Regions from separate parts of the Echinicola strongylocentroti genome, predicted to be linked through region 2. Evidence: riboswitches for the same ligand, from Rfam matches in the RefSeq annotation. Region 2 holds a riboswitch; each other region holds the start of a gene.
What was found. Region 2 has a riboswitch for thiamine pyrophosphate ahead of DN752_RS11070 (TonB-dependent receptor). Riboswitches for the same ligand answer to the same signal wherever they lie in the genome.

Region 1 (10,129 bases), 860 kb from region 2:
AGCCAAGATTTATCCCTGGAAATCCATCAACAGAGCGAGTACTCACCTAGGGTCAGGTCACCTTTCAATATCGCCATCATCCGAGACAGGCTTTTTGGCAGCTTCGTACTCGAAGCTGACCTACAACAAACCGGAAAAGAATATGGCCACAGAGACTTATGCCTCTTTTTTGGCATGAAAGACCCTGCCAACTTCTATTACGTCCACATCGCTTCCATACCCGATCCGCATGCCCACAATATCTTCTTGGTTAATGACGAACCTAGAGTGGCGATTGGCAAAACGGTAAGTGATGGCGTGGACTGGGGCGCCACTGACGAATGGCATAAAGTAAAGATCGTTCGGGATATTGAAAAAGGCAGTATTGAGGTTTATTTTGACGACATGTCCACTCCAATCATGCAAACTGAAGACCACCACTTCAACATAGGGCACATTGGGTTTGGCACCTTCGATGATGTAGGAAAATTCGACAATATTAAAATTTGGGGCCCGGAGGAATTGGCTGAGCCAATGGATTTTTTCGGGAACTAAGCCCTCCTGCCCGACCGTAGACAGCCTACTATATACATTCAGCGATACTTGGCCAGCTCTTCATTTATGAGAGCATTCCATTTTTGCTGAGCAGCTTTATTTCTACCGTGATCAGTTTCCTCATCGTACGCTTCCTGCATACGGTTCATCTCCCGGTAGGTCTCTATGTACAAGTAACCGATCTTCCCATCATAATCATGCGGAGTCAACTCCATGGCCTTGACCTTATCCTTAAATCGCTCCACGACAATCTTGGTTATATCAAAATGCCTTTGTTCGTGATTTATACCATAACCATCTTTATGTCCAGGTTTTACCCATGAAGAGGATTTCAACATAAAGACCTTAACGATCAATTGAAGTTTGACCTTACCATCTTCTACGATGGGATCCCCCTCCCAAGAAAAGCTAGTAAAAATAGAAGCAGCAAAACCACTCCTTGGGTGTGGACTGGCCTTGAAATCATCCCAGTCAAGCCCCCTACCATAATGGTAAAAAACGGTGTCCCCCTTTTCCTGCACAGGATAATCCACGATTTCCATATCCAGTTCTTTGGCCAGCTTAATATTCCGTGACGCCTGCTGGTTCATCCATTCATTAAAGTAATTTAACGCATTCCCCAAGGACTGTTCCATGGCATTACCAATAACAGCATACCTTCCCAAGGACCTGGTATAGCGGGCTCCACCATCATAATCAAGCAAATGAACCAAACTATCCTCTTCTAACAAAAAACGTAAGGATAAACCTATCTCCCCCTTCACCTTACCATCACTTCCGCTCTTTTCTGCTACATCCATTTCTTTTACTTGTACCACCACAGGTCGCTTTGAACGATCTGTGTACAGCATCCCCTCGACAAAATCCTCTAAACTTTTCACTACCCCGCCTCTAACTTCCAACGATTCCTTTCTCAGGGATTGGGACGAAGTATAAATCTCCCCAATACTTGGCTGTGCCGTCCTAATATCCTGGACGCCACTAATAAAAAACTCTGCTGGACGAATGGATTGCTTGCTGGACTTCAGCACCAAGTACACAGGCGCGTCCTGAGCCTTCGCTACATTTATAAAACAAAGCAAAAACAATGACATAATGCCATTTACCAATATTCTAGTTGCCCACATTATACCTTTTTCCAACTGATCCTTTTACGAAAGATAATAAAAAACTGCCGTGAAGACACGGCAGTTCCCTTCCTCCTAAGAAAAGTCTTTTTTCAAGGCAAAATCACGGATAGTCACTATTCTTCCAACTCGTACCACTCGATCTCACTAAGGTTCGCTCTTCTGCCACGCTGGACTGGTGCATAATGTTCTGCAAGATAAGCCACGATGACCCCTTCATTCTGCCCAAGATCCCAAAGTCCCTGTGTCTCCTGCATCCAATCAATTAACTCTTCCCAGTGCTCTTTGTCTCCACGATTTTGGGTGATCAAATTGGCCGCATGACAATTGGTGCAATTGGCAATTACGGTTTCATACCCCTCAGCAGCCACCAGCCCTGTGGCCACATGCACACCATCTTTGACCAAATTTTCCGTCACCAGCGGCGGAGGGATAGCGGTATCTTCTTCTTTATGATCAACCAACAAATCAGGGTTTTGTTGCAGTGCCACCAACCCTACCAATAATAGCATTACAGTAATGCCCATAACCACTACTGCCGTAAAAAGCCTCTTTAATGACTTGATTATATCCTGATCCATCTTAACCTACTTTTACGGCAATTCTGTGACATGCATTGTTTAAGTATCCCTTCGGGTTCCAACCTGGAACCACCATGGGCTGACTGGCACCATTGCTATCGGTGGCCCTGGCCCACACCTCATAGTATCCGTCTTGAGGAAATTTAACAGTGGTTTTAAAATGTTGCCAGGCTAGCCGGTTCACAGGAGCCTCCACCTCGCAGGTTTGCCAAGTCTGTCCAAAATCAATGGAAACATGCATGGCACTCACCTCAAGCTCCCCAGCCCAAGCATGTCCCCTTACCTCCAACGAATCTCCTAAATCTATCTTGGCACCACTTTTAGGATAGGTAATCAGCGACTTCACCGGCATGGACTCAATGATACACATCTCCTCGTCGGGCACCTCCTCACCAGGAGAAACGGGCTTGCATGGAACACGGTAAGAGGGGGCTGCCATTTTGGCTCCGTCATGCACTTTATCCCTAACAGAAATCCCAGTAAGCCACTTTCCAGATACCGATGCGGGGAAACCTCCAGCCACCAGTCTTAGCGGATACCCATGCACTATGGGAATGGCTTCACCATTCATCTCAAAAGCCAGCAGCGTTTCCTCTTGCAATGCTTTTGCAATCGGAACGCCTCGGGAGATAGGCTCTTTATCGGGATTGCCGCTCAGGTGGGTATCAGCAGAATGGTAACCAATATATACGGCATTATCTCCAATGCCCACATCTTCCAGCACATCCTTGAGCCTCACACCTGTCCAGGATGCACAGTAAACAGCTCCTGTTTTCCACTGGTTGCCGCTAGCAGGAGGGTAAAATTCACTACGACCATTTCCTCCACACTCAAGGGTAAGCTGGTAGGTATATTGCTGAAAATCACGCTTCAGGTCTGTCAGTGAATAGGTCTTCGGAGAGGAGACCGCTTCTCCATCAACTACCAGTTCCCAATTGGCTTCTTCCAGCGAGTCGGGAATCAATCCATTATTTCTGATGAATATTTTATCCGAAGGCGTCACCTTATCGTCCAGCAGGTGCGGTTGTGACTCCATGTTCCAAGGTTTGTTATTGAGGACGATGAGGTCTTTATCTTTCTTGAAAAGCTTGTAGGGATCATCATCCTGTAATACTACCGGCACGTAACCCTCCGGCATGGATGATGCAAAAACTACTTTGGCTCCTGCCACCGCCGCCACGGTCGCTAATGTGCCATTCCTTAAAAACTTCCTCCTGCTATTCACAGAAGGCGCCTGCTTATTTTCCTTGGCCATAGGTATTGCTAATTTATTCTAAAAACTAAAGCTAACTGATTCTCATAGTAAAACCTCACCACCATTGTGGTAATTCAAAAATAAGAAAGTTTCAAATTCTTCCGAAACAAATTATATTGATCCTCCATAACTTTTTCGAATCCCCTCCCCAAAACAAGTCCAAACCACATTCCTAGATCTAAAATATTTACGTATTTCTACAATCTGTACAAAACATACTACACAACAGCTCGATAAAACCTAGTCAAGAGGGCAGTAAAACCCATTTCTCGTGTTGGCATAAAAAATGAACATTATCAATCCAAGCTTGCTCTGAAGATTAGCAGTAAGCCCATAAAAGTAGCAGAAGTATCCAGCTTGGAAAAACCTGAATCAGGTTTCACAGGCCAAATTAACAAATGGATCTTGGCTTCTCGCTACTACTAAATGAAAACTAACCAAACTAAAACAACCATGAAAAAGCTAGCATTAATATTCGCCATGGGGGCAATGATGTCCTTCGGAACAGTAAACTCTCCGTCTGCTATTTTACACGCTCAAACCACCATCCACCAAGACAATAGAGTAGAGATTGTTCCTGAAGATTTACCTCAAAAAGTAAAAGAAGCCATTCTGGATGACGAAGAACTAAAGACCATGCCCATTACGAAGGCATATAAGGTAACTGACATGGATGGCTCGATTACCTACGAAGCCCACTTCGGAATGGAAGAAGAGACCATCGTCAAAAAATACGATGAAGAAGGGGAGGAAATAACTGAAGAATAACCCTTTATTCACTCATAAAGCCACCAACCAAAGAAATCTGCTCGATATGAAGCAGATTTCTTTTTTTATCTCTAATCACTTGATTCAAATCACCTATACCTGATCCAAAACCAAGTAGAAAAGCTGAGGCAACCAATAAAGCAGACGCATTCCCTTCACAACTGTAAAAGTAACGTGTCCGCGTCTCCCCCTAACGTCCCTAAACAGGCCACTTCTCTAAGCGGTAGGCACTGTCCCAAAACATCCATTCCAGCTTAGATGCCATTTCAAATGCCTCAAACATCTCCTCGCGTGCTGCGGGGCTGGCTTTCTCTGCCAGTTGGTCGGTGATTTCGAGTGCCTTGGCGACTGAAGTGGCAAATTCCTCTCCGGCATAAGTATCTATCCAGTTTTTATAGGGATTTTCACTTGAACCTTGTTGTGCATAGATATAATCACCTACTTCTTTATAAATCCAAAAACAAGGCAATATAGCTGCCACTGCCTTCTCTATGTTGGCAAAACTTGCCTGATTTCTGATATAATTGGTATAAAGCAGGCAGGATGGTGAAGGATCTACTTCATCAGGCAATCCCAAAGTCTTGAAATAGCTCTCATGGAGTGCTCTCTCCACCACGATGGCACCAGCGGCAAATTCGGAAAATGCCAACACCTTATCCAAGTCGTTCAAACGACCGCTGATCGTGCTGAGGGCCTTGCCAAATTCGCCCAGGTAAAAAGCATCCTGAGCCATATAAAATTTAAACGTTTCCTTCGGAAGTGTGCCGCTCTGCAATTCTTGATTAAAAGGCATATGAATGACCTTGTCATAAAGGGGAGCGATTCGCTTCCATGCTTCACTGGTCCAGCTCATGGATAATCATTTTTTTTGGTTGGTGGAAGTGATTTAAAGGCCCACTTCCCTGACCTGTTTTGACGGTTTTCCCAGCATCAATTGCCTGAAAGACGAAGTTCCTCGCCAGCTCCACTGCTTTTTCCACTTCCATCCCTTTTGCCAGAAAAACGGCTATGGCAGACGACAACGTGCAGCCTGTTCCATGGACATTGCCAGTAGTTATTTTTTCACTTTTAAAGACCTGCATTTGGCCATCATGGCCACAAAGGACATCAGCCACGGAATCACCATTTAGATGCCCCCCTTTGACCAACACGAAGGCCGATCCGTATGTCAATAATTGGCTAGCTGCTTTTTCCATCTCAGGAAGCGAATCCACTGCCTTGCCTATAAGCACTGCCGCTTCGTCCATGTTGGGCGTGATGATATGCGAAATAGGAAAAAGTTCTTTTTTCAATACCTCCACCGTTTCCTCCTTGATCAAACGGTCCCCACTGGTGGCCACCATGACAGGATCAAAAACCACGGGAATATCAGGGTATTGACCGAGTGCTTCCACAATCACCTCAACCACTTCCGGCCGGTTGATCATCCCGATCTTTATGGCCTTCGGTCTGATATCCGAAAGCACCGCCTCCAGCTGCTCTTTTATATGCTGTACGGGAATATCATGGATACTCTTCACGCCTAAGGTGTTTTGGGCCGTCGTTGCCGTAATGACACTGGTACCAAAACAACCCAAGGCAGAAAATGTCTTCAGGTCTGCTTGAATGCCTGCTCCACCGCCACTGTCTGACCCAGCAATGGTCAGTACAGGAACATAGGTCTTTATCATATTGCTCATTTTACTTTTTCGATTTGGGTGCGAAAGCTCTCTGCTGCTTTGGCCGGGCTATCTGCACTGCAAATAGCTGACACCACCGCAAGACAGTCTGCCCCTGCACGGAGAACATCTACTGCGTTGAACACATTGATATTCCCGATGGCCACCAATGGTTTTGCAGTAGACTTTCTAAGTTTGCTTAACCCACCCAACCCCCATTCAAAACGGGTATCAGGCTTTGTCGGTGTAGAAAAGATAGGGCTGACTCCGTAATACCACGCTTTTTCAGCATCTCCGTCGTCCAATTCATCCATCTGCTCCAAGGAAAGTCCAACAGGGAATTGCTCGCCTAAAAAAGCTTTAGCAGCATTCATACTACTGTCCGATTGCCCGATATGCACTCCGTGGGCAGCTGTTTCTTTGGCTATTTCTAAACTGTCATTGATGATTAACGGGACTTCGTACCGATCACAAAGTGACTTTACCTTAAGTGCCTTATCTAAAAAGGCTCCCGCTGGAAGTTCCTTTTCCCGCAATTGCACCAAGTCCACGCCACCTTTTAGGGCCTCTTCCAGCACCCAAAAAAAATCCCTGCCAAGGCATGCTTGTTGATCGGTCACTAGATAAAGTCGGTAAGGAAATGGAGGTTCAGTCATCGCTTTCTTCCACTTTTGCCCATTGCTTCACTTCACTTTCCTTGAGGTGGTAGAGGGCATCGTATAAGTACAATTGAAGTGTCCCAGGTCCTTCTGCTTTTCTAGCAGCTATTTCACCTGCAAGCCCCATAACGGTCATTCCCGCAACAGTCGCCAGATAAGGATCAGGTTCCACTGCTGCGAATGCTGCCACCAAAGCAGTCGCAGTACAGCCCATCCCCGTTACTTTTCCCATCAGTTCGTGGCCGTTCTTGATCCGAGTCAACTTATCGCCGTCAATCACATAATCCACTGCACCGGAAATGCACACCACTGCGGATGCCTCCTTGGAAAGTTGTTTACCAAATGCCAAGGCCTCATCAGAAGAATGGGCGCTGTCCACTCCCTTGGTCTGCACATTTGCCTTTGCCAAAGCCATGATTTCAGAGGCATTTCCACGGATAATGGTCGGCCTAAAGGTCAACAGCCGCGTCAAAGTATCATTTCGGTACGGCGTAGCTCCAGCCCCCACAGGATCCAAGACCCACGGAGTATTCCGTTCATTGGCTTCCTTGGCTGCCAGTAACATGCTGTCCACCCAAAACTCGTCCAATGTTCCAATATTGACCACTAACGCATTGACGATTTTGACCATATCCGCCATCTCCAGCTTGGCATGTGCCATGATCGGAGAGGCTCCTATGGCCAATAGGGCATTGGCTGTATTGTTCATGACCACGTAATTAGTGATACTTTGCACCAAGGGGCCTTTTTCTCTCAGTATTTTTAGATTTTTTATTACAGATTCCTTCATATCCATTAGCTTAAAAAACTTTAGGGAACCTGCAAACCATACAGGCAAAAGCCTGTAAGAAAGGATAACTTTTTCCTTCGTCGGCATCATCCGCATCAGGTTCAAAGGGTCTCATCTCAGTCCCAGCTGGGACACCCCTAAAGTTTGTATTATGGTGAATTTACGATTTTAATCTCATGGAGCAAAGTTACTCCCAAGAAGATTCATCCTGTAGAACTCTGGGTCAAACTACTTTCGCTAAAGTGCGCAAATCAACGTGCATTCGCAGGCTCTCTAAAACATGATGCTGCCAACTCATAGGATTTTAAACGTGCTTCATGGTCATAAATATGAGAACAGATCATGATTTCATCTACTTGGGCAATTTCCTGAAAATGCTCCAAGTCTTCCCGAACTGTAGCGGCTGATCCTACAAAACTACAGGCCATCATCTGGTTGATCGCAGCTGCTTCCGCTTCTGTCCACAAACCGTCCATCGTATCCACCGGAGGTCTCAATGGATAGGATTTTCTTCTCACAATCCCCAACGCCATTTGGTAAAAGGAAGTAGCCATCTTATGGGCTTCTTTATCCGTTTCTGCAGCAATTACATTGACACAGGAAATCACATGGGGATGCTTTAAATACTCAGAAGGCTGGAAATTATCCCGATAATAGCGAACAGCATCCAAAAATTGTGCAGGTGCAAAATGACTCGCAAAAGCATAAGGCAACCCCTTCTTGGCTGCGAGCACTGCACTGCTCATGCTACTTCCCAACAGATAAATAGGGATATCTAGTCCTTCACCTGGAATGGCCCGAACCTTACCGTCGATGTTTTCATCGGAAAGATAAAGCTGAAGTTCTTCCAGCTCCCTAGGAAACTCCTCTACTGTCTCTAAACGATCCCGCCTTAACGCCCTAGCAGTTGTCTGATCGGTACCAGGAGCTCTTCCCAGTCCAAGATCGATTCGCTCGGGATAAAGGGATGCCAAGGTGCCAAATTGCTCTGCCACCATCAGTGGAGCATGATTAGGCAGCATGATCCCTCCTGATCCAACGCGGATACTTTTGGTCCCTCCTGCGATATGTCCGATCAAAACAGCCGTAGCAGAACTCCCTACGCTGACCATATTGTGATGCTCTGCCAGCCAAAAACGCTTATAGCCCCATTTTTCGGCATGCTTCGCTAGGCCCAAGCTCCTAGCGAAGGCATCAGTAGCATCATGCTGTTCTTTAATGATGGCCAAATCCAGTACGGAAAAAGCTATTTCACCCAGTGGTTTGATATTCTTCATTGCACTATTCATTGTCGTTTTCTTACCAACTGGATTACATCCAAAATCGTTCTCTCAACGCCAAAAATCAGTGTACAATTGCCAAATCCGGGAATGCACTTCTAAAAAAATTCACCCAAATAAATCAGAGCTCAGGTAACGGTCACCACGGTCGCAGGTAATGCAGACGATCACCCCATCATCCAATGTTTCGGCGAGCTTCACTGCGGCATGCAGTGCTCCACCGCTGCTCATACCTGCCAGTATTCCTTCTTCTTTGGCCATTCGTCGTGTCATTTCAGTTGCCTCATCCTGACTTACATCGATGATCTGATCCACGCGTTTGGAATCGTATATTTTGGGCAAAAACTCGGGTGACCATCTTCTGATCCCCGGTATACTAGAGCCATCGGTAGGTTGCGTACCAACGATTTGAATTGTAGGATCTTGCTCTTTTAGGTACCGGGAAACTCCCATGATGGTCCCTGTAGTCCCCATAGCGGAAACAAAATGGGTAATCTCACCATTGGTATCCCGCATGATCTCAGGCCCTGTCCCCTCATAATGAGCTTGATAATTATCAGGATTGGCAAATTGGTTCAAAATATAATACCCTTCCTTTTCAGCCATCTCTTCGGCAAGTGTCCTGGAGTATTCAATGGTTTTGGCTGCTGGGGTCAAGATGACTTCTGCTCCGTACGCCTCCATGGAAACGACCCTTTCGCGAGTCGAATTATCTGGCATGATCAAGATCATTTCCACACCAAGGACCTTTGCTATCATCGCCAAGGCAATGCCCGTATTGCCACTGGTCGCCTCTACTATTTTGTCTCCCTTTTTAATATCTCCACGATCCATGGCCCTTTTGATCATGCTATAGGCTGCACGGTCTTTCACACTACCACCGGGGTTTTGCCCCTCCAGTTTACAATAGATCTTTACGTTGGGGTTGGTGGGAATATGTTCTAGCTCAACAAGCGGTGTATTGCCGATCAACTCAAATAACTTCATGTATTAGGCATCATTTTTAAAAACATACATATCAGTGGTCTCTGCACTGGCATCGTACATTTTGGTCTGATAATAGATTTTGCTTTTGGCGGGAATACTTTTGGTAAGCCATACATTCCCCCCAATCACACTCTCCGCTCCGATGACGGTCTTTCCTCCCAAAATTGTCGCTCCCGCATAGATGACCACATGATTCTCAATGGTCGGATGACGTTGGATATCAGCATCTTCCTTATTGACACTCAATGCACCTAGGGTCACGCCCTGATATAATTTCACATGGTCACCTATCCTAGTTGTCTCCCCTACTACTACTCCTGTACCGTGATCGATGCAAAAGTAGCGGCCTATCTCAGCCCCAGGGTGAATATCTATCCCTGTTTTACTGTGGGCAAATTCCGTGATCATGCGAGGAATAAGTGCCACACCTTGCTCTTGGAGCAAATGGGCGATTCGGTAAGCAGCAATGGCATAAAACCCAGGATAACTC
Region 2 (10,129 bases):
ATTAAGATGTTTCATTTGTTCTCGATAAAAATCTTGGCAACCTATATAATAATAAATTGAATGTACTTGACCTGGAGCACTTCTATTTTATAAAGTATATTTTTTAACCCCAAAGCCATCGGAAAAGTTTCTTTCATACTGAAGGATAACATTTTTCTAACATCCCATTAAGAAAACGACTCTCTCAAGTACTTCGCGGTATAATTATCCTCCACCTCTTGCAATGCTTCCGGCGTCCCTTCAAAGGTCACGTTTCCTCCACGTTCACCGCCTTCTGGCCCTAGGTCAATGACCCAATCGGCAGATTTGATGACCTCGGTATTGTGCTCAATAATGATGACAGAGTGCCCTTCCTCGATCAACGCATTGATGGAATGGAGCAGTTTTTTGATGTCATGAAAGTGGAGTCCTGTGGTAGGCTCGTCAAAGATAAATAACACATGGTCTTTGGCCTTGTTACCGCCCTTACCGAGAAAGGAGGCCAACTTCACCCGCTGGGCTTCCCCTCCACTAAGGGTGTTTGAACTCTGCCCCAGACCTATATATCCCAAGCCTACTTCTTGGAGGGGCTGAAGACGTGTGATGATCGCATTTTTGCCTTTAAAAAACTCCATTGCCTCGTCAATGGTCATGTCGAGGACATCTGCGATATTCTTGTCCTTATAAGTGACGTCCAGAATTTCGTTTTTGAAACGCTTCCCCTTGCAGGATTCACAGGTAAGGAAAATATCCGCCATGAACTGCATTTCGATTTTCTGTGTGCCTTCACCTTGACAAGCTTCACAGCGGCCTCCGTCTACATTGAAGCTAAAAAAAGCCGGCTTGTAACCGCGCTGCTTAGATGTGGGACGATCAGCAAACAAGCTCCTAATGGCATCATAAGCTTTCACATACGTCACAGGGTTGGATCGGGAAGACTTGCCTATTGGGTTTTGGTCCACAAACTCCACCTGACTAATGGACTTGTAGTCTCCGCCCAGCGTATCGAATTTGCCCGTCTCATCGATTACCGTTCCCAGCATTTTGCCCAATGCCGGATACAGCACTTTCTTGATCAAGGTGGATTTGCCTGAACCACTGACCCCAGTGATCACCGTAAGGGTGTGCAGTGGAATCTGCACATTGATGTTGTTCAGGTTATTTTCACGGGCTCCACTGACCAGGATTTTATCCTTCCATTTTCTATTGCCCTGCTTGATGTCGATTTTTTCTTCACCCTTTAGGTATTTTGCCGTATAGGTTTCGCCATGGCTGATAAGGTCTTGGAGCTTGCCCTGAAATACCAACTCACCGCCATTATTGCCCGCATCCGGGCCAATATCAATGATTTCATCTGCCGCTTTCATGATTTTTTCCTCATGCTCTACCACAATGACCGTATTGCCCATATCACGAAGGGATTGGAGCACCGATATCAGCCGGTCGCTATCCCTTGGGTGCAGGCCAATACTTGGCTCATCCAAGATATACATGGATCCCACCAGAGCACTTCCCAGCGAAGTAGCCAGCTTGATCCGCTGATATTCCCCGCCCGAGAGGCTAGAGGTAAGGCGATTTAACGTCAAATAGCCCAAACCAACTTTATCGATGTACTCCAATCGGTTCAAGATCTCCTTGAGAAGTCGATTGGCCGTTTTTGTTTCTGCCTCGGTGAGCTGGATAGTTTGGAAAAAATCCAGCGCCCTATCGATGGGCATCAAGACGATATCGGTGATGGAGTGGCCATTGACCTTTACATAAGCTGCGTCTTTTCTAAGACGAGTACCTTTACAATCGGGGCAAGTGGTCCTCCCACGAAAGCGGGAGAGCATCACGCGGTATTGGATTTTATGGGTCTTGCTCTGGAGGTGCTCAAAGAAAGCATCCAGGCCTTTAAAATGGCTATTTCCTTTCCAGAGCAGCTCCTTGTGCTCATCGTCCAATTCTTCGTATGGTCTATGGATGGGAAAATCAAAGCGAATGCCATTTTTGATCAACGGAGCGGCCCATTTTTTGGTGGTCTCCCCACGCCAGGGGGCAATGGCCCCTTCGTAAATAGAAAGCGACTTGTCTGGAATCACCAGATCAGGATCTATTCCCAGCACTGAACCAAATCCTTCGCAGGTTTTACAGGCACCGTAAGGGTTGTTAAAGCTGAAGAAATTAACCGATGGAAGCTCGAAGGATATTCCATCCAGCTCAAATCGGTCACTGAAATTGCGCGCTTCTTTTCCAGGTACCACCACGTGACAGTCTCCATGCCCTTCAAAGAAAGCTGTCTGTACACTATCCGCAATTCGGAAGTGGTTGTCCTCGTCATCTTTTCTGACCACAGCCCTATCGATCAGGATTTCCATTTCACCCTTTGGAATCTCCTTCTCCTCCAGCAGGTCCTCTACATAGTAGACCTCACCATCAATGATAACCCGTGTAAATCCTTTTTGAAGCAGTATTTCCAGCTCTTTCTCGATACTGCGAGAAGCATTTGCCTGTAGCGGACAGCTGATCATCACTTTATCGTTCTCTTCAAAGCTATGGACAAAATCCACGACATCGGTAACGGTATGGTGCTTCACTTCTTCTCCACTTACCGGCGATATGGTGTGGCCGATTCTGCTAAAAAGGAGCTTGAGGTAATCATAGATTTCTGTGGTGGTGCCCACAGTAGACCGGGGATTTTTGGTGGACACTTTCTGCTGAATGGCGATGGCCGGAGAAACCCCTTTGATGTATTCCACATCAGGTTTTTCCATTCTGCCCAGAAACTGGCGGGCATAAGAGCTCAGGCTCTCCACGTACATCCGCTGGCCTTCGGCAAACAACGTGTCAAAAGCCAAACTGGACTTGCCAGAACCTGAAAGTCCTGTCACCACCACCAGTTTGTTGCGCGGGATGGCCACGCTCAGGTTTTTCAGGTTGTTTACCCGAGCGTTCTTGATGATGATGTATTCTTTGGGGTCTAAATTCTCTATCGATGATGGATTCAAGGCAGTTGTCTCATTCATAGCTTACAAAGATACCAAGTCAACCTGTGAATTGGTAATTTGTTTAAAGCTGAATTTACTGGAAAAGTTCCCCTTCTTCCTAATCCCCCGTTAAATGGGCCTTAACCTTAACTTTTTTGACCAGTTCATCAGTGTAAATGATTCCATTGGCAGGGTAAAGCTGATAGTCATCGATTTCCTCTATATCCATGACTTCATACTGCATGCCCAGTGAATCTGCATAAGCATTGATGCGGCTTTTGGCATTGGCCAAGGCCTTTTGAAACCCAATGTCCTGGAGGGCTTTATTTTTTTGGGGCGAAAGATAGTAACCGCTACTATTGATGTTGACAGGGAGCTTATTTTCGGCAAGCAATTTACTGATGAGGTCTTTTTCGGTGGCCTTGTTCAGGACCACGGTATAGCTAATTCCATAAGTAAAATCACCTGCGCCAGTTTTGCTATCGTACCCACCGTCCTTATAGAAGTTTTCACTGGTGATGTCTACCCTGAACTTTGCCATTTCCGTTCCTTTCATCAAAGACTCTAGGGCTTTTTTCTGATCTAGATTACCGTTAAAACTTACGTTGATACAGGGTGCGACCTCTTCAAAAGTGACTTTATCCACGCCAATAAGGGCTATGGTTTTGGTAGCGTTAGGCTGGTTTAAATTACAGGAAATGACCCCAGTACCCAGTACGGCGAACAGAAAATACTTGACAACTAATCGGTGCATGGTTAATTAAATTAAAGGTTGTTGATAATATCCACAGCTTCATGAAGGTTTCTACAACAAGTGAGTCTGGTGGACTACGATAAACGAGCGATTTTATTATTATTAAAAGATTTTTTATCACACGTCCATGTATCTTATGAATTACGTAATTTTTGGTATAAAAATTGACTTATTAATGGGTTATTTTCGATAAAATTAAAATCGATTGATTATTTTGATTTATCTATTTTAACGAATAAATATTCCGAATAAGTATTGATGTCAGGTATATTTTGCATAAAAAAATCAGTTAATTCATTGCATTGTGTATTTCAAATATATACATTTGGCTTTGACTGAATTTGTTTCATCCCTAAAACCCGCAATATGGAGTAGACTTCTACGTTATTTAAACGTCAGAATTTATGAGTAAAAGGTTAAGACCGAAAGACAGCGAATTGATCGCTCAGTACAGAAATGGGAGTGAAGCTGCTTTCGAAGTGTTGGTAGATAAATATAAATCCCGTGTCTTCACGACGATTTATATGATAGTAAAAGATCAGGGTGTAGCAGAAGATCTGTTACAGGATGTGTTTGTGAAAGTAATCCAAACGCTGAACTCTGACCGGTATAACGAAGAAGGGAAGTTCCAGCCATGGCTGATGCGGATTGCGCACAACTTGGCTGTAGACTATTTCAGGAAGATGAAGCGCTATCCATTTATCATGATGGAGGATGGCTCCAATCTCTTTAATACATTAAAATTTGCTGATTCCAATGTCGAGGACCAAAAGGTCAAAGATGAGACCCATGCATTGGTCAGAGAGCTTATCGACGAACTTCCAGAAAGCCAAAAACAAGTGCTGATCATGAGACACTATATGGATTTGAGTTTTCAGGAAATCGCTGACCAAACAGGAGTAAGCATCAACACGGCGCTTGGAAGAATGCGTTATGCGCTTATCAACATGCGGAAAAAGTTGAAACAAATTAATGTTGCCTATGACAAAATATTTTACCCCAAATGAACAGCTGATAAAGTATCTATATCAGGAAATGAGCGATGAGGAAAGCGAAGGTTTTGAGCAGCTTTTGCAAATCGACGATCGCTTGATGCAAGACTATCTGGACGCTATAGACATGCTCGGACGCCTCAATGATGAAATGATGGAACCATCGGAAAAAACCGTCGTGGCCATTAAGAGAAAAGCTAAATCTTCCGGATTGGAAAAAGTATAATCTGAACTATATTATCAATCATATTGCCCTTTCTGGTCAAACCCAGAGAGGGCTTTTTTCTGTCCTGGATGTTTACCATGCACCTTGTCCTAGGGGAATGAGAATAAAGCCAAAAAGCCAGGCCATGGAGCCTCTCGCCACGGCCATAGCCGTCAGTTTAAACGGATATGGGGTCAAGCGGAAAAGTTGAGGGGTTGATGGAACGCTGATGACGCAGATGATGATGATTTGCGCTGATTTTTTGCTTAAATTGAAAAAGACAAGTGGCATAAAAAGCTTAGCTGTTCGGGATTTGTAATCCCGAACCGGGATAATGGGGATTGGAAATCCCCCCTAGACCAGGGCGAACGCATTTAAAAAAGTATCCCAGTTTGAATATATCTGCTTGTTCCTACAGCACAACTCAACAACACCTTTTCATTCTTCGATAATCCTTCTACCTTTGCGGGAAGAAAGATCGAATTAGGGGTGCCCTACCAAACGGGCTGAGATCATACCCATATTACCTGATCCGGGTAGTGCCGGCGAAGGGAAAGGCGATTTCCATGACACATGGAACAATCGGGTAAACAATAAATGGAGCAATCACCCCTGGATGGCTCTAATGTTTAACCAAGCTTAATCAATTTTCATTATGAAACGTATGTTGTTGACAGCAGCAATGCTGCTGGTCGGAGTTTGTGCAATCGCGCAAAACCAACTCACCGGAAAGGTCATAGATGCCACCACCGGAGAACCATTAATCGGTGCCAACGTGCTCCTTGAAGGCACAGGCAGAGGAAGTACTGCAGATCTCAATGGAGCCTTTGCCATCAAAAACATCCCAGATGGCCAGTACCAACTGAAGGTCTCCTTTGTTGGCTATGAGGCAGAGGTGAAAGCGTTGGAAATCCCATCTCCTGAGCTTGAGATCAAGCTGAAGGAAAATTCACTGTTGACAGAAGAGTTTATCGTTTCGGCCACAAGGGCTTCCGAAACTACTCCTACGACGTTCTCCACCGTCACCAAGGAAGACCTTGCCAAAAACAACCTCGGTCAGGACATGCCCATGTTGCTGAACTACACGCCATCCGTAGTAACCAATTCGGATGCTGGAGCAGGCATCGGCTATACAGGCCTGCGCATCAGAGGGTCTGACCAGACGAGGATCAATGTCACGGTAAATGGAATCCCTATGAATGATGCCGAGTCCCATGGCGTCTTCTGGGTAAATATGCCTGACTTTGCCAGCTCGGTGGACAATATCCAGATCCAACGTGGTGTAGGAACATCCACCAATGGTGCGGCGACTTTTGGCGCCAGCATGAACATCCAGACGGATACCAAAAAGGAAGAAGCGTATGGCGAGGTAGCCACCTCGTTCGGTTCTTTTAACTCCCAAAAATACACCGTCCAAGCTGGTTCAGGCCTCCTGAATGACCGCTGGGCCGTGGATGCCCGCCTCTCCCAGATCAAATCCGACGGGTATGTGGACAGGGCTACGTCCGACCTAAAATCCTATTTCCTCTCTGGAGGGTATTACGGGGATGACCACGTCTTCAAAGTCAATGTATTTTCTGGCAAAGAAAAAACCTACCAGGCTTGGTATGGCCTTCCCGAAGACAAACTGGAAACCGACCGGACATTTAATTACTACACCTACGACAACGAAACCGATAATTACCAGCAAGACCATTACCAGTTTATCTATACGGGGAAGTACGGTCAAAACTGGAAGACACACGCGGCCTTGCATTATACGTATGGTCGAGGATACTATGAACAATACCGCGAGGAGGATGACTTTGCGAGCTACGGCCTAGCCCCAGTGGTGATCGGTGATGAGACCATCGAGAGTACCGACATTATCAGAAGAAGATGGCTGGACAATGACTTCTTTGGAGGAGTATTTTCGGTGAATTATGTGTCTGACGATGGCCGCTGGGACCTGATCTTGGGTGGTGGTGCCAACCGTTATGATGGGGACCACTTTGGCGAGATCATCTGGGCCCGGGTCGCTGGCGACACCGATATCCGCGATCGCTATTATGACAATAATGCGGTAAAAGACGACCGTAACATCTATGCCAAAGCCACTTACGAAGTCGCAGATCGGTTGTACTTGTTTGGTGACGTGCAGTTTAGGCAGATTGATTACCGCTTTGAGGGCGTCAATGACGACCAGCGAGTAGTAGACGGTGCGCAGCATTACAATTTCTTCAATCCAAAATTTGGCATCAGCTACGAAAGTGGAAAAGGCGAAACCTGGTATGCCTCCTATGCAGTGGCTAATCGGGAACCGGTCAGAAGTGACTTTACGGATAATCCCATCACGGAAATCCCACGTCCAGAACGGCTCCATAATATAGAAGCAGGTATCAGGGCACAAAAAGGCAACGTTAGCTATAATGCCAATTTCTACTATATGGGCTATAAGGATCAGCTGATCCTAACTGGGCAGATCAATGATGTCGGTGCTTACATTCGGGAAAATGTGGATAATTCCTATCGCGCGGGGATCGAACTGGATGGAGCCGTGAAGCTATCCCCCAAGTGGACCCTTGGCGGAAACATCGCCTTCAGCCGCAATAAGATCGATGCCTTTACAGAGTATGTGGATGATTACTCCAGCGAAGTATTCCAGCAGGAGGAATTTACGTATGAAGATACGGACATCGCCTTTTCCCCAAATATCGTAGGTTCGGCCATGGTGGATTTTCATCCAATCAAAAACATGGAGATCAGCTGGATGGCCAAGTATGTGGATGACCAGTACCTGGACAATACGCAGAATGATGGCAGGAAGCTGGATGCCTTCTTTACCAATGACATCCGATTTGCTTACACACTTCGGCCAAGGTTCTTAAAGGCATTGGAGTTTAATGTGAAAGTGAACAATGTCTTTGATGTCATGTATGAACCCAACGGGTACACCTTTAGCTATTTTGTTCCCGGTGATGCAAACAGGGAGCTGGTAACCGAAAATTATTACTACCCTATGGCCGGAACCAATTTTATGGCGGGAGTAAACGTGAAATTTTAAGCCTAAGTTAATGGCACGCAGATGAATACTTGTGGATCAGATAGTCGCGGATTATATCCAGCGTAAATCCGTGTTATCTGCGTGCCATCACTTTTTTATGTAAATGAGAAATACTTTTTACGTAACCAGAAAGCCACTCTAACCAGCAGGATCAATGCCGGCACCTCTATCAAAGGACCAATAACCCCTGCAAATGCCTGGCCTGAGTTCAAGCCAAAAACAGCTATCGCCACAGCTATCGCCAGCTCAAAGTTATTTCCCGCAGCCGTAAAGGCCACCGCAGCGGTTTTGTCATACGTGGCACCCATGGCTTTGGTGATAAAAAAGCCAATGATAAACATCACCGTAAAATAAATCATCAACGGAATAGCAATGATCACCACATCACCAGGGATTTCCATGATCAGCTCCCCTTTTAGCGAAAACATGACGACGATCGTAAATAGCAATGCTACCAGCGTCATAGGAGAGATGGCAGGAATAAACGTGTTAGTGTACCAGTCTTCACCTTTTGTCCGGATCAGAAAATACCGGCTCAATATCCCCATTAAGAACGGAATCCCCAGATAAATGGCCACACTTTCGGCTATGGTCTGAATGGAAATGTCCACCAAGACACCATCAAACCCGAAATAAGGAGGAAGTACAGTGATAAATATCCAAGCATAAAAGCTGTAAAAGAAAACTTGGAAAATACTGTTCAGCGCCACCAATCCAGCACCGTACTCGCTACTTCCCTCTGCCAGGTCGTTCCAGACCAAAACCATGGCAATACACCGCGCCAAGCCTATCAGGATCAACCCTACCATATATTCTGGATAATCCCGCAAAAACAGGATAGCCAATACGAACATCAATACTGGCCCTATCACCCAGTTGAGCAGTAATGATATGGATAGGATTTTGGTGTTTTTGAAGACTTTGGGCAATAATGAATAATTCACTTTTGCCAATGGGGGATACATCATCAGGATCAGCCCAATAGCAATGGGGATATTCGTGCTGCCATGACTTAGGGACTCTACTTTGATAGGTATGGCAGGAAAATAGTATCCTAGACCAACCCCCACCGCCATGGCCACAAATATCCACAGGGTGAGGTTTTTGTCAAGAAAACTTAATTTTTTACTCGCTGTCATGATGGTTTGTTGATTTTCGAAAATACATAGTACATTTCTGAAGCGATCTGATGGCTTCTTTCCAAGTACTTTTCTGACTGTTGCGGTGTGCCATCAAAAGCTTTGGGGTCATCATAGGTAACGGGGATCCGTTGCTCAGCGCCAGCAATAAAAGGGCAACCCTCGTCCGCTTGGGAGCAGGTCATTATCGCTGCAAAACCTGAATCGGGATTAAACCCATCATCCCATTTTTTGGAAAACCCAATCACCGGATGTGCATTGCTTGCGTATTTTATACTGTAAACAGGATTTTTCCCTTCTTCTTGGAGCTTTACTACATTAAATCCCTGATGGGACAACGTCTCAGCAACCTTGGGAAATAAGGCTGTCGCCTCCGTACCTCCAGAGAAACTTCTCACCTGACCTATCCCCCAGTAATAGGCCATGCACTGTGCCCACACTTGGGCCAAATGGCTCCTTCTGGAATTATGGGTGCATATAAAATTCAGTAGGACAGGTTCGTTTCGGTCTACCTTGGCCTGAAGATAATCTACCAATGGCTGTAGCGTCAACTTACGGTCATCTGAAATTTGGTCGCTGCTTACCGCATCTATAGTGGCTGACAAGTTATTAAATAGCGTTTTTTCCATGATCTTAGTTATTGGATATTAACAACAGTTTCCACCAGGAGTACACGCTCCAAACTGGCTTGAAGAAACTTCCACCTTTGGTTTTTCAGCAGGAATTCCGCACTGATCTTTGGCCAGGCAGTCAGTTTCCTTGGTAGTCAAGATAAAATTGGTACCGTCAAAGTCCAGTCCGAATTTTCCGATTGTTTCTCCTTGGTACTCTACTTCTATTTCCGCATCTGGAAGTCCTAGGGTTTTCTCAGAGAGTTCAATAATATGCACTAACTTTTCGGGGTGCAGTCGATGGTCGTAATCATCCGCATTCCAAAGTTGGAAATTAACAACCTCCTCATTTCGGACAGTGCCGCCACAATCGATAAAGTGTTTGGTGACTTTCCCTACCTCGGTGACGTGAAAATGGCCCGGAACCAAACTCCCGTCTG
Region 3 (10,129 bases), 2.8 Mb from region 2:
GGGTTTTATTGGGCTGACGTGGTAGACCCCATATTGGAAGCCGCTGATGGACATGTAGGAAAAACCCTGAAATTTATGGAAACGGATAGCTGGGAATGCGGAGGAATGAACTGGACTACTAATTTTGATCAAGAATTTAAAGCATACCGAGGGTATAGTCTGGACAGGTATCTCCCCATCATAGCGGGTTATGTGGTGGAAGATATGGAAACTTCTTTATCATTTTTAGCTGACTTCCGAAAAACTATAGCTGACTTAGTGGCCAACAACCATTACGCAGAATTTCAGAAGCGTGCTCACAAAATAGATATGGGCATTCAGCCTGAGTCTGCTGGTCCTCATGCAGGACCAATGGACGGTATAAAAAACTATGGATTCAGTGATATTGTAATGTGTGAATTTTGGTCCCCTTCTCCTCATCGCCCATTGGAGAACAACAGGTTTTTTGTGAAACAAGCCTCATCCGCTGCACATATTTATGGTAAGAAAATCGTAGGAGCGGAATCATTCACGACTATTGGTCCCCACTGGAATGATGAACTTTGGCATGATCAAAAATCAGCTTTTGACCAAGCAATATGTGCTGGCCTAAACCGCGTTTATTTTCATACATTTACAAGCTCTCCTTCATCCATGGGAATGCCAGGACAGGAGTATTTTGCTGGCACCCATATCAACCCGCAAATAACTTGGTGGGACCAATCAAGTGCATTTATTGATTATATGCATCGCATACAGTCGGTGGTGCAGGACGGTGAATTTGTAGCTGATGTCCTTTATTATTATGGCGACCATATCCCTAATATATTTCCTTATAAACGTGCAGATCCAGCAGGCGCTAGGTTTGGATATGACTACGATGTTACTGATGAAACCATTTTCTTAAAACTAAAGGTGAATAAGGGAGAAGTGGTAGTGCCTAGCGGCTTGTCCTATAAAGTGTTAGTTCTGCCAGACCATAAAGTTTTGTCTTTGTCAAATTTAATGAAAGTTAAAAGCTTGTTGGAGGAAGGTGCTACCATCATAAGCCAAAAACCAGATAAAATGGTTAGTCTAACTGGTGGAACAGAAGGAAAAGAGGCTTTTGAATCTATTGTTTCTGCTATTTGGGGAGATAACATCCCTTTAAAAGGGGAAAAGAAAGTAGGAAATGGCACCCTCGCCTGGGGATGGACAGCAAAAGATTATTTACGTAGCAAGGGAATCACTGAAGATTTCGGAGTAGATAAGTACAATGAAAACAATGTTGATTATATCCACTATACGTTGGATAAAAAGGAGATTTATTTTGTGACCAACACCACTACCCAACGCATTTCTTTGAAACCTCGATTTCGAGTAAAAGGAAAACAACCAGAAATTTGGAATCCAATTTCGGGTGAAATAATGGAGGCTAAAGCATTTCGGCAAAACAATAACCACACCACTGTCCCATTGACCTTAGATCCTTATGGGGCTGTTTTTGTAGTGTTCAATAAAGAAACCACCATAAAACAAGGCGAAGAACATAGAAACTATTCAGATTTTCCTATCCTACAATCGATCACGGGAAGTTGGAATGTTTACTTTGATCCAAAATATAAGGGGGAAGGAAATGTGGAGTTCACAACTCTTCTAGACTGGTCTGAACACCCTAACAAGAAAATCAAATACTACTCAGGACCAGCCGTTTACAAAAAGGAGTTTAAACTGGATTTTATCCCACTCAAACAAGAACGATATTATCTCGAGTTAGGAAGTGTAAAAGATGTAGGCATAGCTGAGATCAACATGAACGGTAAAAATAAAGGCATAGTATGGACGAAACCATTCAGGGTCGACATTACCGATGCAATACGTAATGGTAAGAATACATTGGAAATAAAAGTTGTTAACTCATGGTTCAATAGGGTGGCTGGAGAAGAATTGGAAGAAGTCATCGATCCATATACCAACACCAATATAATGTTGATCAATGACTACAGGGGAAATCCACGGGAAACCATACCATTGGAAAAATCAGGACTGCTTGGCCCTGTAAGGATTGTAAAAGAGTAGGTGTATGACTTATAAGTTGCTTATTTTATAAGTGTATAATTAAGAAATTATGGTTCTATATAATTTACGTTGGGTGCTGAATTAATTTGTAATGGTCTATTGTTCCAATTAATGCTTTTACTAAATTCCCCCTTTATCTAATACAGGTTTATCAATCATAGTAACTTTAAGTAGATTTCAAATGCCCGACACATACTACTCTGTCATCAAGGGAACTGGTAAGTATATCCCTTCAAAGGTGATTAAAAATAAGGACTTTCTAAACGCTCAATTTTATAATACGGATGGAAAAAAGCTCGCAAAAACCAATGAGGAGATTATAAGGAAATTTCAGGAAATAACAGAAATAGCAGAAAGAAGATATATCGAGGACGATTATGTCACTTCTGATATGGCATTTTTTGCTGCAGAAGAAGCATTGAAATCAGCCTTATTGGATAAAGAAAAATTGGACTATATCATTGTAGCCCACAATTTTGGTGATGTCCTTAAAGACAACCAAAAATCGGACATGGTTCCCAGTCTGGCATCCCGAGTAAAATATAAGCTTCAAATCAAAAACCCTGACTGCATCGCTTATGACCTTCCCTTTGGCTGCCCTGGTTTGGTACAGGGGCTTATCCAAGGAGATTACTATATCAAATCCGGTGATGCAAAAAACATCCTAGTAATCGGCGCAGAAACGCTAAGTCGGGTTTCCGATCCACATGACATAGACAGCATGATCTATTCCGATGGAGCTGGTGCCATTATCCTTCAGTCACAGGAATCTGACTCACCCGTCGGGATACTTACCCATAAAACCCGGACAGACACCCTGAATGAAGCAATGCTGTTACGAATGGACTTGTCTTATAATCCAGATTACAAAGATGATACCTTGTTCATGAAAATGAATGGGCGTAAACTGTACGAATATGCCTTGAATACTGTTCCAAGTTTGGTCAAGGCGACCATAGATAAGGCAGGGTTGGACATCAGGGATATCAAAAAGGTCCTTATCCATCAGGCAAATGCCAAAATGGATGATGCCATACTCCACCGGGTCTTCAAGCTATATGGTATGCAAGAAGATCCGAGAGAGATTATGCCCATTACCATCAGTAAACTGGGCAACAATTCTGTGGCAACTGTACCGATTTTATTGGATATGCTGCTCTGTGGGGAGATAGAACGACACCATATTAATTCTGGAGACCATGTGATCTTCGCCTCCGTAGGTGCCGGCATGAATGTCAATGCGGTCTTATATCGATTTCCTTAATCTGGCATTTATATCCTACAGGGATTGATTTGACACATTCAGCGCAGGGAATATAAATCAGGAAAATAGTGCCAGTATCCTCATAGTACATATATTGGTAAATTATAAAAATGACTATCCGTGATTTTGCACGTAGTGGAATAATTATATAATATGATTTCGAAAGTTAAGGAGGTCCCTTGGTGAGACCGGTTTAAGAAAAATGAGCAGGCCGTTAAGAAAGTGAATTAGCTCGCGTCGTGGAACAGCGAGATCCATTCATTTTCAGGCCGGAGCATTTTTCTTAAATTAAATTGGGTACCGTATTGCCCTCACAGGAAAGCATGTTCTACCCAATTTAAAGATCTCACCACTGGACTAGATTTTTGGTTCTTTTCATCAATGGAAAAGAACGGGAAAACAATTTATCAATATCAATTAAGTTTGGCTACGTGTATGATTCCGGAGACTCATAATTATAAATTGGAATGAGGATTCAAGCCAAATAAAATTCACCAATAATTTTTGATATTCTCTTATCATACTAACTTTGTAACTACGTACAAGACTTTAGGGGTGTTCCGATGATCTATCGGGACTGAGACATACCCTCCGAACCTGATCCCGGTAATGCGGGCGAAGGGAAAAGTGAAGCGTCCTTCCGAGCGATTATCTTCATTCCTGAAGTTTTTTTATTCATTTACAAAAATTGAAATTCTTATGAATTTTATCCTAAATGGTGAGCCAATAGTGCTTACAGAAAGGGAATTGTCTTTGTCAGGAATGCTCCAACAACAACAAATCGATGCCAGTCGAGGCATGGCTGTGGCCGTCAATGACCAAGTCATCCCCAAATCCAACTGGGACAATTACCACCTCTCAGAAAACGATCAAATCCTCATCATCAAAGCCACCCAAGGCGGGTGAGGGAAAATACGAAGGTAGCCCTTATCAGCTGTCAGTCTCTATAACTTGAGTTCGATTTGGAATTCGTCTCCGCACAGTGGTAGGAGCATGTACCGTTACGCTTAGCGCTGAACTTGAGACCAGAAAAGGGGCTGTCTGATGCAGACAAAGCCCTGCCTGGTTACCTGTGTCCAGTATTGACCAACTTCGGGAATTAGGTTGATCATCGCTGGTAGGGTAGCGAAAGAAGTCGAAAATACAGGCACTAGAGCACAGTGTAAGGGAAATCTTTCAACGATACGATTTTCATATCTTCTAACCCTCATTTAACATTCAAACTTTACACCACCTTACTAACATAAAACATGAAAACGCTCAGTCAAGAGAACATCAAGTCTTACATTACCACAGACCCTTTTCCAAACTCCAAAAAGGTCTATGTAGAAGGTAACCTACACCCTATTAAGGTCGCCATGAGAGAAATTGCATTGCACGATACAGTCTCCCACCTGGATCGCCATGAGACAGTAGAAAAAAATCCTCCGGTGACAGTCTATGATACCAGTGGCCCCTATACCGATCCTAACGCACATATAGATGTGAAAAAAGGACTCGAACGACTTAGGGAAGAATGGATCTTGAACAGTGGCGATGTAGAGCAGCTCGAAAAACTCACTTCAGCATATGGACAACGACGATTGGACAATCCTTCGCTGGACAAGCTGCGTTTTGATTTGGTGAAAATGCCTTATCGTGCCAAGTCAGGAAAAAATGTCAGCCAGATGCATTATGCCAAAAAGGGCATCATCACTCCTGAAATGGAGTACATCGCCATTCGTGAAAACCAACGCATCGCCGAGCAACAGGAGCTTACAAAACAACATCCGGGTGAGAACTTTGGTGCAAATACCCCGAAAAACATGATCACACCGGAATTTGTACGGGATGAAGTGGCCAAGGGAAGGGCCGTGATCCCAGCTAATATCAACCATCCAGAAGCCGAACCCATGATCATCGGGCGAAATTTTCTGGTAAAGATCAATGCGAATATTGGAAACTCAGCCATTGGTTCGAGTATCGAAGAGGAGGTTGAGAAAGCCGTTTGGGCATGTCGCTGGGGAGCGGATACTATCATGGATCTTTCTACGGGGAAAAACATCCATGAAACCCGCGAGTGGATCTTGCGCAACAGCCCCGTGCCCATCGGTACGGTGCCGATTTACCAAGCATTGGAAAAAGTCAATGGCAAGGCCGAAGACCTTACCTGGGAATTGTTCAGGGATACGCTTATCGAGCAGGCCGAGCAAGGGGTGGATTACTTTACCATTCACGCTGGTGTACTGCTCCGATACGTTCCCATGACCGCAAAAAGGGTCACGGGCATCGTTTCCAGAGGTGGTTCTATTATGGCCAAATGGTGTCTTTCCCATCACAAGGAGAATTTTCTCTATACGCATTTCGAGGAAATCTGCGAAATCATGAAAGCCTATAATGTGACTTTTTCACTGGGAGATGGACTGCGTCCTGGATCCATCGCCGATGCCAACGATCCAGCTCAGTTTGCCGAGTTGGAAACCTTGGGTGAGCTTACACAGATCGCCTGGAAGCATGACGTGCAGACCATAATCGAAGGTCCTGGGCATATTCCGATGCACATGATCAAAGAAAACATGGATAAGCAGTTGGTCGAATGTGGGGAAGCACCGTTTTACACTTTAGGCCCATTGACCACGGATATTGCTCCTGGTTATGATCATATTACCTCTGGTATCGGAGCTGCGATGATTGGTTGGTATGGTTGCGCGATGCTTTGTTATGTAACACCCAAGGAGCATTTGGGCTTACCAGAAAAGAAGGATGTCAAAGACGGTGTCATCACATATAAAATCGCTGCCCATGCGGCAGATCTGGCCAAAGGTCATCCCGGAGCGCAGCACAGAGACGATGCCTTGAGCAAAGCCCGCTTTGAGTTCCGATGGGAAGACCAGTTTAACCTTTCCTTGGATCCTGATACAGCCAGGTCCTTCCATGATGAGACATTGCCCGCAGATGGCGCCAAAATCGCCCACTTCTGTAGCATGTGCGGCCCCAATTTCTGCAGCATGAAAATCACGCAGGATGTGCGGGATTATGCCGATAAAAATGGGCTGGACAGTCAAGAAGCCATAGAGGAAGGCATGCAGAAAAAAGCTGAAGAATTTACCGAAAAAGGAGGGGAAATCTATCTCAACCAATAATGCGATATATTCTGATCAGTTCCCCTGAGGAAGTAAAGGAAGAAATCCAAACCATGGTCCAGCTGCTGGATCATGGTCTTTTCCGCTTGCATATCAGGAAACCTGACTGGTCAAGTGGCCAAATAGCAAAATTGATTTCCCAGCTACCACCTGAATATTATCCTAAAGTTTCCCTTCATGGCCATCATGAATTGATTGGGGAATTTGGACTGGGAGGCGTGCATTATAAAAGCAACCAAAAGATCTTGCCATCATCAAAACTGGTCAGCAAATCTTTTCATCAATTGGAATCACTGCAAAAAACGCCTCATAATAAACTGGATTATGCATTTATCAGTCCTATATTTGATAGTATCTCCAAGCCAGGATATTTCCAAGCTTTTGCTGCGGATGAACTTAGCCGATGGATGAAAGAAACTAAGCCTTTATTGCCTTTTCAGGTGTTTGCCCTCGGAGGTATAAGCCCTGAAAAAACGGACTATTTGGACTCTTTGGGCTTTGACGGCGCTGCACTATTAGGAAGTATCTGGAAAGGAGAGGATACCGCATCCCGATTAAAGTTATTCTTTAACCACAAACAGCAACCCTAATGATAACCAAGATTCACAAACTGCAATTTATCACGCCCAATTTTGACCATCCCGAAGACTACCTGCAAGCAATCAGACAATATTGTGAAGCTGGGGGCAGATGGGTCCAACTAAGGATGAAAGATTTTCCGAAACCTGTAATCCTAAAAACTGCTTTTAACGCCAAAGAAATTTGTGAACGGTACGACTGTAAACTTATCATCAATGACCACCCTGAAATTGCATTCAAAATAGGCGCTACAGGAGTCCATGTCGGCAAAGAAGATAAGGCCGTCTATGATATCCGAGAACGGTATGGGAATAAATTGGTGATTGGTGCTACTGCAAATACTTATGAGGACATCATGGAAGTAGCTAAAGAAGCCGACTATATCGGATTGGGACCTTATCGCTTTACTACTACAAAAAAGAATTTAAGCCCAACACTAGAGAATACTGGTTACCAGCGTGTTATGGACAGGTTGAAACTTAAACATCCCTATTTGCCAGTTATTGCAATAGGTGGCATTTTGCAGGAAGACCTATCTTCCCTGAAGGAAACAGGTATTTATGGAGTGGCTGTCAGTGGGCTTTTGCACCAATCCAAAGTACCAGATCAATTAATTAAAAAAATTCTAAATACATTTGACTATGTTGACTATTGCCAATAAGACCTTTTCATCGAGGTTATTTACAGGAACAGGAAAATTCCCTACTTATACCTCCATGCAGGAAGCTTTGGAGGTATCTGAGTCGGAATTAGTCACTGTGGCACTGCGAAGGGTAGATGTCAAAGACAAAGACGACGATATGTTGGCGCATTTATCGCATTCGCGCATCAATTTACTTCCGAATACTTCTGGCGTCCGGACAGCTAAAGAGGCTGTATTTGCAGCTCAACTGGCCAGGGAGGCGCTGGAGACCAATTGGGTGAAGCTGGAAATCCACCCTGATCCCAAGTATTTGTTGCCTGACCCTATAGAAACCCTTAAGGCAACCGAAGAGTTGGTAAAGGAAGGCTTTGTGGTACTGCCTTATGTCCATGCCGATCCTGTGCTTTGTAAAAGGCTGGAGGAAGCAGGGGCAGCGGCAGTAATGCCTCTTGGCTCTCCAATTGGCAGCAATAATGGGCTCCGGACCTTGGATTTTCTGAAGATCATCATCGAGCAGAGCAATGTGCCAGTAGTGGTAGATGCAGGACTGGGAGTGCCCTCACATGCTGCCCAAGCCATGGAAATAGGCGCCGATGCGGTACTGGTCAATACAGCCATCGCCGTAGCACAACGCCCAGTGGAAATGGCAAGAGCTTTTAAAATGGCCGTCGAAGCAGGTAGAATGGCCTATGAATGCGGCCAAGGTGCTATCAGTGCCCAAGCAAATGCAAGTAGTCCATTAACAGAATTCTTATCTTATGAGTGAATTTAGAGAGCAATTATCTCAATTTCCACCAGAAAAAGTGCATCAAGCTTTAACCAACGTCACGGCTGAAAGGGTAGAGCAGGCCTTGGCCAAAAAAGAAAGAAACCTCGAAGACTTCCTGGCCATGGTTTCTCCAGCAGCAGCTCCCTACCTGGAAGTAATGGCGCAAAAGAGCCGTCAATTGACACTGCAACGGTTTGGTAACAATATGCAACTTTTTGCCCCGCTTTATCTTTCCAATGAATGTCAAAACATCTGCACTTACTGTGGATTTAGTCTGGACAATAAAATCCCGCGCAAAACCCTTTCGGACAAAGAAATCATGAAGGAAGTAGAGGTCCTTAAGGGAATGGGCTTTGAACATATTCTCATCGTAACGGGTGAGGCCAACCGAACGGTAGGCGTGGACTATCTCGAACATGCCATTCAACTGATAAAGCCACATTTTGCCAATGTCAGCATGGAAGTGCAGCCACTTGACCAAGATGAATACGAGCGACTCATCCGAAGTGGACTGCATAGTGTGCTGGTCTATCAGGAGACTTATTATCGAGACACCTATAAAATCCACCACCCAAAAGGAAAAAAATCAAATTTTGACTATCGGCTCGAAACACCCGACCGACTGGGTAGAGCAGGGATTCATAAGGTGGGAATTGGCTCACTGATCGGCTTGGAAGACTGGCGGGTAGATAGTTTTTACACCGCAATGCACTTGCGTTATTTAGAAAAGAAGTATTGGCAAACGAAATACGCGATCTCTTTTCCTCGCTTGCGGCCATTTTCGGGAGGACAGGAGCCCAAAGTGGCCATGAACGACAAGGAGTTAGTGCAGCTTATTTGCGCATATCGATTGCTGGACCCAGATGTAGAGCTTTCCCTGTCCACTCGTGAAACGGAAAATTTCAGAAACCATGTGATCAAGCTGGGCATCACTTCCATGAGTGCAGGATCAAAAACCAATCCTGGAGGCTATGCCGCTGGCAAAGAATCGTTGGAGCAATTTGAGATTTCGGATGAGCGAAGTCCTGATAAAATTGCAGGTTTATTGAAAAACAATGGGTATCAACCGGTTTGGAAGGATTGGGACCCTGTTTTGCAAGATAGTTTTGGATAAAAAACAGGCAGTCTTGGCAGATCTTTTGCACCAAATTAGTCAAAGGTCAAAATGGCCAATAACGATTGTTAACCCAAAATTGTACGATTATGTCTATAGTGAAGATTATTGAAGTTATCGCCAGTTCTGACAAAAGCTTTGATGATGCCGTCAAAAATGCGGTCTCCGAAGCTTCCAAAACGGTAAAGAATATTAAGTCCGTTTATGTAGAAAACATGAAAGCCAACGTGGAAAACAACCAAATCGTTTCTTACGGGATAAATGCAAAGGTTTCCTTCGAAGTAAATTGATCTTTGGAACTTTTGTTTCCCTATTGCCCTTTGAAAAGGTATATTAATAGTACCATTTCAAAGGGTTTATTTTCATTCATCATTTTCAAAATCAAACAATAACATGAAATCACTGACTTTTAGCAACGGGGACAACATGCCCATCTTAGGTTTGGGCACTTGGCAATCCAAACCAGGAGAAGTATATAAGGCGGTTTTAAAAGCCATCGAAGTAGGATACCGTCACTTTGATTGCGCATATATTTACAAAAACGAAAAAGAAATAGGGGATGCCTTTGCCAAGGCTTTCGCCGATGGAATTGTAAAAAGGG

Region 1: it holds a riboswitch for thiamine pyrophosphate, as region 2 does, so the genes downstream of both, thiM (hydroxyethylthiazole kinase) here and DN752_RS11070 (TonB-dependent receptor) in region 2, are expected to answer to the same signal.
Region 3: it holds a riboswitch for thiamine pyrophosphate, as region 2 does, so the genes downstream of both, thiS (sulfur carrier protein ThiS) here and DN752_RS11070 (TonB-dependent receptor) in region 2, are expected to answer to the same signal.

What each region holds. Positions count from the first base shown of each region.
Region 1 covers NZ_CP030041.1:2,007,990-2,018,118, forward strand. The annotation lists gene DN752_RS07595 (hypothetical protein) at 1-534, shown strand, start outside; gene DN752_RS07600 (hypothetical protein) at 573-1,628, opposite strand; gene DN752_RS07605 (hypothetical protein) at 1,778-2,242, opposite strand; gene DN752_RS07610 (sulfite oxidase) at 2,244-3,497, opposite strand; gene DN752_RS07615 (hypothetical protein) at 3,951-4,265, shown strand; gene tenA (thiaminase II) at 4,465-5,118, opposite strand; gene thiD (bifunctional hydroxymethylpyrimidine kinase/phosphomethylpyrimidine kinase) at 5,102-5,944, opposite strand; gene thiE (thiamine phosphate synthase) at 5,941-6,579, opposite strand; gene thiM (hydroxyethylthiazole kinase) at 6,572-7,372, opposite strand; TPP riboswitch at 7,428-7,521, opposite strand; gene DN752_RS07640 (LLM class flavin-dependent oxidoreductase) at 7,624-8,649, opposite strand; gene cysM (cysteine synthase CysM) at 8,761-9,639, opposite strand; gene DN752_RS07650 (serine O-acetyltransferase) at 9,643-10,129, opposite strand, start outside.
Region 2 covers NZ_CP030041.1:2,867,656-2,877,784, forward strand. The annotation lists gene DN752_RS11040 (YCF48-related protein) at 1-15, opposite strand, end outside; gene uvrA (excinuclease ABC subunit UvrA) at 168-2,984, opposite strand; gene DN752_RS11050 (SIMPL domain-containing protein) at 3,064-3,699, opposite strand; gene DN752_RS11055 (RNA polymerase sigma factor) at 4,104-4,706, shown strand; gene DN752_RS11060 (hypothetical protein) at 4,681-4,917, shown strand; TPP riboswitch at 5,372-5,467, shown strand; gene DN752_RS11070 (TonB-dependent receptor) at 5,552-7,939, shown strand; gene arsB (ACR3 family arsenite efflux transporter) at 8,035-9,078, opposite strand; gene DN752_RS11080 (low molecular weight phosphatase family protein) at 9,075-9,707, opposite strand; gene DN752_RS11085 (DUF6428 family protein) at 9,726-10,129, opposite strand, start outside.
Region 3 covers NZ_CP030041.1:38,126-48,254, forward strand. The annotation lists gene DN752_RS00150 (glycosyl hydrolase) at 1-2,037, shown strand, start outside; gene DN752_RS00155 (3-oxoacyl-ACP synthase III family protein) at 2,219-3,301, shown strand; TPP riboswitch at 3,843-3,942, shown strand; gene thiS (sulfur carrier protein ThiS) at 4,001-4,207, shown strand; gene thiC (phosphomethylpyrimidine synthase ThiC) at 4,552-6,423, shown strand; gene DN752_RS00170 (thiamine phosphate synthase) at 6,423-7,013, shown strand; gene DN752_RS00175 (thiamine phosphate synthase) at 7,013-7,663, shown strand; gene DN752_RS00180 (thiazole synthase) at 7,644-8,411, shown strand; gene thiH (2-iminoacetate synthase ThiH) at 8,404-9,528, shown strand; gene DN752_RS00190 (dodecin family protein) at 9,618-9,818, shown strand; gene DN752_RS00195 (aldo/keto reductase) at 9,922-10,129, shown strand, end outside.